One region of the Parasedimentitalea nitratireducens genome, then DNA from elsewhere that is predicted to be linked to it. Evidence: riboswitches for the same ligand, from Rfam matches in the RefSeq annotation. Region 1 holds a riboswitch; the other holds the start of a gene.
The links. A riboswitch is a leader RNA that binds a small molecule or an ion and turns the genes downstream of it on or off. The one in region 1 is predicted to bind thiamine pyrophosphate.

Region 2: linked by a shared signal. The riboswitch ahead of thiB (thiamine ABC transporter substrate binding subunit) and the one ahead of thiC (phosphomethylpyrimidine synthase ThiC) in region 1 are both predicted to bind thiamine pyrophosphate.

What each region holds. Positions count from the first base shown of each region.
Region 1 covers NZ_JBYAXC010000022.1:9,508-13,129, reverse strand. Annotated here, with positions in the region: gene AC2T28_RS24090 (FAD-dependent oxidoreductase) at 1-192, opposite strand, end outside; gene thiC (phosphomethylpyrimidine synthase ThiC) at 189-2,000, opposite strand; TPP riboswitch at 2,121-2,241, opposite strand; gene AC2T28_RS24080 (FCD domain-containing protein) at 2,323-3,543, opposite strand.
Region 2 covers NZ_JBYAXC010000001.1:928,517-932,138, forward strand. Annotated here, with positions in the region: gene AC2T28_RS04725 (cation efflux transmembrane domain-containing protein) at 1-145, opposite strand, end outside; gene AC2T28_RS04730 (MerR family transcriptional regulator) at 218-634, shown strand; gene aroC (chorismate synthase) at 717-1,820, opposite strand; TPP riboswitch at 2,037-2,143, shown strand; gene thiB (thiamine ABC transporter substrate binding subunit) at 2,175-3,152, shown strand; gene AC2T28_RS04745 (thiamine/thiamine pyrophosphate ABC transporter permease ThiP) at 3,128-3,622, shown strand, end outside.

The DNA of each region.
Region 1 (3,622 bases):
CCCCAGCCTCACCACTTCGGGCTCGGCCGTTTCACCCTCGCACCACGGCGCCAACATGCCCCCGGCGAACCAGGAGCATGGGTTGTCGGATGGTGCGCTGCCGGTCTCGTACATCGTGACAGGCAGCCCGCGTTTGGACAGCTCATAGGCGCAGGCGAGACCGGCTACGCCTGCACCTGCGATGGTGATCATTCGGCGGGTTCCGACTTAGCACTGTCGACCGGCATATAGAGATCTCCGCCTTCACGGAATTTCTCGGCCATGGCCTCCATGCCTTCCTTCTGTGCTTCGGTCCGGATGTCGTGGGAAATCCGCATCGAGCAGAATTTCGGCCCGCACATGGAGCAGAAATGCGCGACCTTGTGGGCCTCTTTGGGCAGGGTCTGATCGTGGAATTCGCGTGCTGTATCTGGATCCAGTGACAGGTTGAATTGATCTTCCCAGCGGAATTCGAATCGTGCGCGGCTCAGCGCATCATCGCGACGCTGCGCGCCCGGCAAGCCCTTGGCCAGATCAGCGGCGTGGGCGGCGATCTTATAGGTGATCACCCCGGTTTTCACGTCATCGCGGTCTGGCAAGCCGAGGTGCTCTTTGGGTGTCACATAGCAGAGCATCGCGCAACCAAACCAACCGATCATAGCAGCACCGATACCAGAGGTGATGTGATCATAGCCCGGCGCAATATCGGTGGTCAGTGGCCCAAGTGTGTAGAACGGTGCTTCGTGGCAGCACTCCAGCTGCTTGTCCATGTTCTCTTTGATCTTGTGCATGGCCACATGGCCCGGCCCTTCGATCATCACCTGACAGTCCTTGGCCCACGCGATTTTGGTCAGCTCACCCAGGGTTTCTAGCTCGGCAAACTGTGCCTCGTCATTGGCATCGGCAATGGAGCCAGGACGCAACCCGTCGCCCAGGCTAAAGGCCACGTCGTATTTGCGGCAGATGTCACAGATTTCGTCAAAATGCTCGTACAGGAAGCTTTCCTTGTGGTGGTGCAGGCACCACTTGGCCATGATCGAGCCACCGCGCGAGACAATCCCAGTCACACGCTCAACGGTCATCGGAACCATGTGCAACCGCACCCCAGCGTGGATCGTGAAGTAATCCACGCCCTGCTCGGCCTGTTCGATCAGGGTGTCGCGGAACACTTCCCAAGTCAGGTCTTCAGCAATGCCGTTCACCTTTTCCAGCGCCTGATACATCGGCACCGTGCCAATGGGCACCGGGCTGTTGCGCACAATCCATTCGCGGGTGTTGTGGATGTTGCGCCCTGTCGACAGGTCCATCACCGTGTCTGCACCCCAACGGATTGACCAAACCAGCTTATCGACTTCTTCCTCCATCGAGGAGCTGACAGCCGAGGTTCCCATATTGGCGTTGATCTTTACCAGGAAGTTCCGCCCGATGATCATCGGTTCGGATTCCGGGTGGTTGATGTTGGATGGGATAATGGCGCGCCCTGCTGCGATTTCATCGCGGACAAATTCTGGCGTTACGTGGTCGGGAATATTGGCACCGAAATCATTGCCATCGCGATGGCATGGCGCGGTTTCCAGCAATTGGTTTTCGCGGATGGCGACATATTCCATTTCGGGGGTGATGATGCCAGCACGGGCATAAGCCAGCTGTGTCACCGCCTTGCCATCCTTAGCCCGCAAGGGCCGTGGGCGCACTGGGAACTCGGGAGTCAGACGGTCTCCTTTGACAAACCCGTTGTCAGCAGCGGTGATTTCACGGCCCTCGTATTCTTCAACATCACCACGTGCTTCCACCCAAGCGCGACGCTGTGGTGCCAGGCCTTGGCGAATATCGGTCAACACGTCCGGATCTGTGTATGGGCCTGAACTGTCGTAAACCGGCAGCGGTGCCTCTCCTGCGGTGGGATGCACAGAGATTTCGCGCATTGGAACACGAATTTCGGGATGCAGGCTGCCGTTCACATAGATTTTGCGCGACGCAGGCAATGCGCCCGTAGTGATTTTGGGATTAGGGACGTTCATATCGGTGTGCTCCTCAAGCTTGCACTTAAAAAGACACCAGCGGATTTTGGGCTTGGGAAACACCTGCGGGCCGGACTTCGGGCCCACATATGGTTGCGCAATGACGTGAGGACCAAAGCCCAATATGCGCACCTAGCTTCCTACGCCAGTATCAACTGGGTCAGGTTCAAAGGGTCGCGACACTGAGCATTTGCTCTATTCGCCTCTCAGTCCCTTGCTTGGGACTCCCCCGCGTGCGGATTTGGTAGCCTATAGATTGTGCGGAAACAAGATCCATTCTTGGGCGGGTTTAATTTCCCACCTACTCGGCAAAGTCTTGTCCCTACCCCAACAAACGTCGCGCTGTTGCGACTTCGTGCAGGTGATCCTGTTCGCGCAGTTTCCGTAGGTTTCGCAGAACATAAGCCAGATGCTCCTGCATCGCCTCGCTTGCCTTATCAGCGTTACGGTCAGCTATCGTCTCGATGATCTGAGTGTGCTGCTTGTGAATGGTGGACTGATCGCTGCGCATCTCCATGTGCTTGTTCAGCCACTGGTTTGTGGTTCGCGAAAACACCGGGGCAAGGGCCGCATCGATCAGGGGATACACCGGGTTTTGTGAGCAATCAGCAATCAGACGGTGAAGAGCGGTGTCCAGCTTGCTGTAGTTTGTAGGCGCATTGTCAGCCACAACTGTCATCTCGTCCAGCTGTTCCATCAGGGCATTGCGTTGTTGTTCACTTGCATTTGTCGCGGCCTGAACGGCGGCATGCTTTTCCGTGATCAACCGAAGCTCATACACAGATTCAATGGACAGCGGGTGCCGCAACACGACATCGACCAACTGCTGGGGATCACTACCAGCAACGTCGGAACCACCCAGTTTTCCAGCTCCCGCCGGTTCAGCGAGGCCGGGTTTCAGCGCCTGATGAAAGGCTTGCCGGTCAAAGGTGAAGTCACCCGTTTTGCTGACAATCTCGATAAAGGCAGAGGCATCCTCGGCATTTGAACACAGCCGTTTAAACGAAGCCTTTAGATAAGGAGCCATGACAAGCTGCAACGCATAGTGGGTTTGGCTTAGGAAGAAGTTGTAACACCCATCCAGGATCACCCGGTTCAGCGTTTCAAACCCAACTAAAGCGCCCGCCACGTCTTCGCCTGCAACTGACTGTTTGAGAATGCGAACCGCCTGGAGAAGCGCAACCTTGTCGCTGTTTTGGGCTTTCTTTCGGGCCAGCAGAACCGCCTCTTGAAAGAAGACCAGCCAGTAATCCAGCAGGTGGCCAGCATCACGGTCTGCGATCTTTTGCAGCCCAGGCACCAGAAGGTCCGCCATCACATTGGTGGCGTGATAGCGCTTGCCATTCAATGTCAGAAGGCCCTTGTCTCGTAGACTGCCCAAGGCATTGCGCAGCGAGGTGCGCGAGACATCGAACTCTTCCGCCAGCCGACGTTCAGACGCCAAGGGCTGATCGGGCCAGAAGGCACCGCCCAGGATCAGTGCCTCTAGCTTTTGTTCAAGGCTTTCAGACACATTGGGGATTTTGATCGACAGAGTTCTCATATCTCCAGATCCTATAGACTATTGAATTGGCCGAAAAGAGGACAAGTGGCCAGACCGCAAGAAGAGCAACGGTCTGGCC
Region 2 (3,622 bases), on a different contig from region 1:
TAAGCGCCTGACTGCCGGACATCTGCCCTGCGCTCATTTCCACACCAAACATCCCAGCGTTGATGGCAATCACCAACCAAAGCCGTCGTTTGTAGTCTGCTGATACGCCGTCAAACTGGGCGTTATGGTTGCAGCATCCTGCCATTGTCTCTTGTCCTTCGTTCTGATCCGAGGTCAATGTAGTTGCTCTAGCCACTAGAGCTTCAAGAGGTTTTTGATGTACACAATCGGCGCAATGTCCAAGGCCACTGGGGTCAAGGTTCCGACCATTCGCTATTACGAGGAAATTGGCCTGTTGGCCGAGCCAGGGCGCAATGTCGGCAACCAGCGGCGCTATGATCAGGCCGGGATGGACGCGCTGGGCTTTATCAAACACGCGCGTGATCTGGGGTTCAGCCTGGACGACGTCCGGGCTTTGATGGGGCTGGATGGGCAGCTGGGCGATGACTGCGCCGAAGCAGATCAGATCGCGCGCAGCCAGCTGCTGAATGTGCGTGAACGGATTGCCAAGCTGGAACAGTTGGCAAATGAACTAGAGCGGATCAGCCATCTGTGTGACGGAGGCAATGGCGGATGTTGTAAGGTGCTGACGGCGCTGGGTGACCACAGCCAATGTGCTGGGGATCATCGCTAAGAGAGAAGGCGCGGCCCGACGGTGCCGGGCCAAGGATAGATTTCTAAGATTGAGGCTAAATCTGCCTTATTAGAGCCTAATATCAGCTGATCTGACCTTGGTTTTCACCAATCTGCCCGCGATGCAGCAGCAATTGATCCAGGATTACACAGGCCATCATCGCCTCGCCCACTGGCACCGCGCGGATGCCAACACAGGGGTCATGGCGACCCTTGGTGATCACCTCAGCCGGAGAGCCATCTTTGCGGATCGAAGCACGCGGGGTCAGGATCGACGAGGTTGGTTTCACCGCAAACCGCACCACCACGTCCTGCCCGGTGGAAATACCGCCCAGAATGCCGCCCGCATGGTTCGACGAATACACAGGCGCGCCGTCATTGCCGCGGAAAATCTCGTCGGCGTTTTCCGAGCCTTTGAGCCGCGCGGCGTTCATGCCTTCGCCAATTTCAACACCCTTGACGGCGTTGATCGACATCATCGCCGAGGCCAATTCAGTGTCTAACTTGGCATAAATCGGCGCTCCGATTCCCGCAGGCACGCCACGAGCGACAACCTCGACCACGGCCCCAACCGAGTCATGCTCTTTGCGCAGGCCTTGCAGATAGTCTTCCCACTGCTGCACCGCATCCGCATCAGGGATCCAAAAATCGTTCTGGTCGATGGCGTCCCAATCGAACTTGGACCGGTCAATATCCAGCTCACCCATCGCAACCATGTAGCCTTTGATTTCCAGATCGGGGGCCAACATCTTGATCGCCTCACGGGCAATGCCACCAGCCGCCACACGGGCAGCAGTTTCACGGGCTGAGCTGCGCCCACCGCCACGATAGTCGCGGTTTCCGTATTTCTGATAATAAGTGATGTCGGCGTGACCGGGGCGAAAGGTGTTGACGATATCGCCATAGTCCTTGGAGCGCTGGTCGGTGTTTTCGATCATCAGCTGGATAGGCGTGCCGGTGGTTTTGCCCTCGAACACACCCGACAGTATTTTTACGGCATCCGGTTCATTGCGCTGGGTCATGTTCTTGTTCTGCCCCGGGCGGCGCTTGTCCAGCCACTGCTGCAGCATCGCCTCGTCCAGCGGAACGTTTGGCGGGCAGCCATCTACAGTGGCGCCCAGCGCAGGCCCATGGCTCTCGCCCCAGGTGGTGACTCGGAAAAGATGACCAAAGCTATTCATTGACATGGGCGGGCTCCTTTGCGGGATGTGCTTAGCGGTGTGGCGGCTGGCTCTCAAGGGGTTTTGCGCAATTGTGGCTGTATGGGCCGCTGGCCCCGCCGTCTGCGACAGCTCCCCCGGAAAAATTATGACCAGAAGAAGGGCGGATCACTCCAGTTTGTCGAAGTGGTAAGGCCTTGCCTGGGATTTGCTTGTGTTTGCACGGGGGGGCGCATAGGTATCGGCCACACCTCGGGGTGCGTGGGACACTGCGCTGAGATGCCATCATTGGCGGACCCGTTGAACCTGAACCGGCTAACACCGGCGGAGGGAAGGTCTGGGAGCACATCCCCCTTGCCCGTCGCCGCAATGGAGGATGCCATGAAGTATCTTGTGATTGCAGCGGGACTGTTGAGCACAACGGCGGCCTATGCCGACGCACCTGAACTGACCGTATATACCTATGACAGCTTTGTTTCCGACTGGGGTCCCGGCCCTGCAGTGGAAAAGGCTTTTGAAGAGGTCTGTGGCTGTGACCTGAAACTGGTTGGCGCAGGCGACGGTGCCGCCCTGCTGGCACGCATCAAGCTGGAAGGTGCGCGTTCGGACGCGGATGTTGTGCTGGGGCTGGACACCAACCTGACCGCCGCCGCCAAGGCCACCGGCCTGTTTGCGGATCACTCGGTCACTGCCGACTATGCGCTGCCCGTGACCTGGACCGACGCAACCTTTGCTCCCTACGACTGGGGCTACTTTTCGTTTGTGCACAACGCCGATGCTGCGGCCCCTGCCAACTTCAAAGAGTTGGCCGCCAGCGACAAGAAGATCGTGATCCAAGATCCACGCTCGTCTACCCCCGGTCTGGGCCTGCTGATGTGGGTCAAGGCAGCCTATGGCGATGAAGCCCCGGCGATCTGGGCTGATCTGGCCGACAACGTAGTCACCGTGACCAAAGGCTGGTCCGAGGCTTACGGCATGTTCCTGGAAGGTGAGGCTGACATGGTGCTGTCTTACACTACCTCGCCTGCCTACCACCTGATTGCTGAAGAAGATTCTTCGAAAGCAGCAGCCGTGTTTGACGAAGGTCACTACATGCAGGTTGAGGTTGCCGGGAAACTGGCCGCCAGCGACCAGCCCGAACTGGCTGACCAGTTCCTGGCCTTTATGGTGTCGGATGCGTTCCAGTCGATCATTCCAACCACCAACTGGATGTACCCAGCGGTAACACCTGCCGACGGCCTGCCAGCAGGTTTTGAAACTCTGGTTGAGCCGGGTAAGTCCCTGCTGCTGGCCGAGGATGAGGCTGCTGCGGTACGTGATGCCGCATTGGACGAATGGCTGACTGCGCTCAGCCAGTAAGCGCTCGAGCTGGGATCGGCGCTGCCCTTGTTGTGGCGGCGCTGATCTTTGGCACGCTTGCCGCGGTTGTCCTGCGGGCTGAACCTGGCCGTGGGCTGGGCAGTGCCGATTGGGCCGCGTTGCGGTTTACCCTGATACAGGCCTGCCTGTCGGCGGGGCTGAGTGTGGCGCTGGCCATTCCGGTGGCGCGCGCGCTGGCGCGGCGGCGTTTTGCCGGGAGGCGCTTATTGATTGCCCTGTTGGGCGCGCCGTTTATCCTCCCCGTTATTGTTGCAATTCTTGGGCTGCTGCAGGTTTTTGGTCGGGCAGGGTGGATCAGTGATGTTTTATCCTTGTTTGGGCTTGAGCCGGTGCAGATTTATGGGCTGCACGGCGTGGTTCTGGCACATGTGTTTTTCAACCTACCTTTGGCGACGCGTTTGATTTTGCAGGGCTGGCAGGAAATTCCAGCGGAACGATTCCGGCTCGCG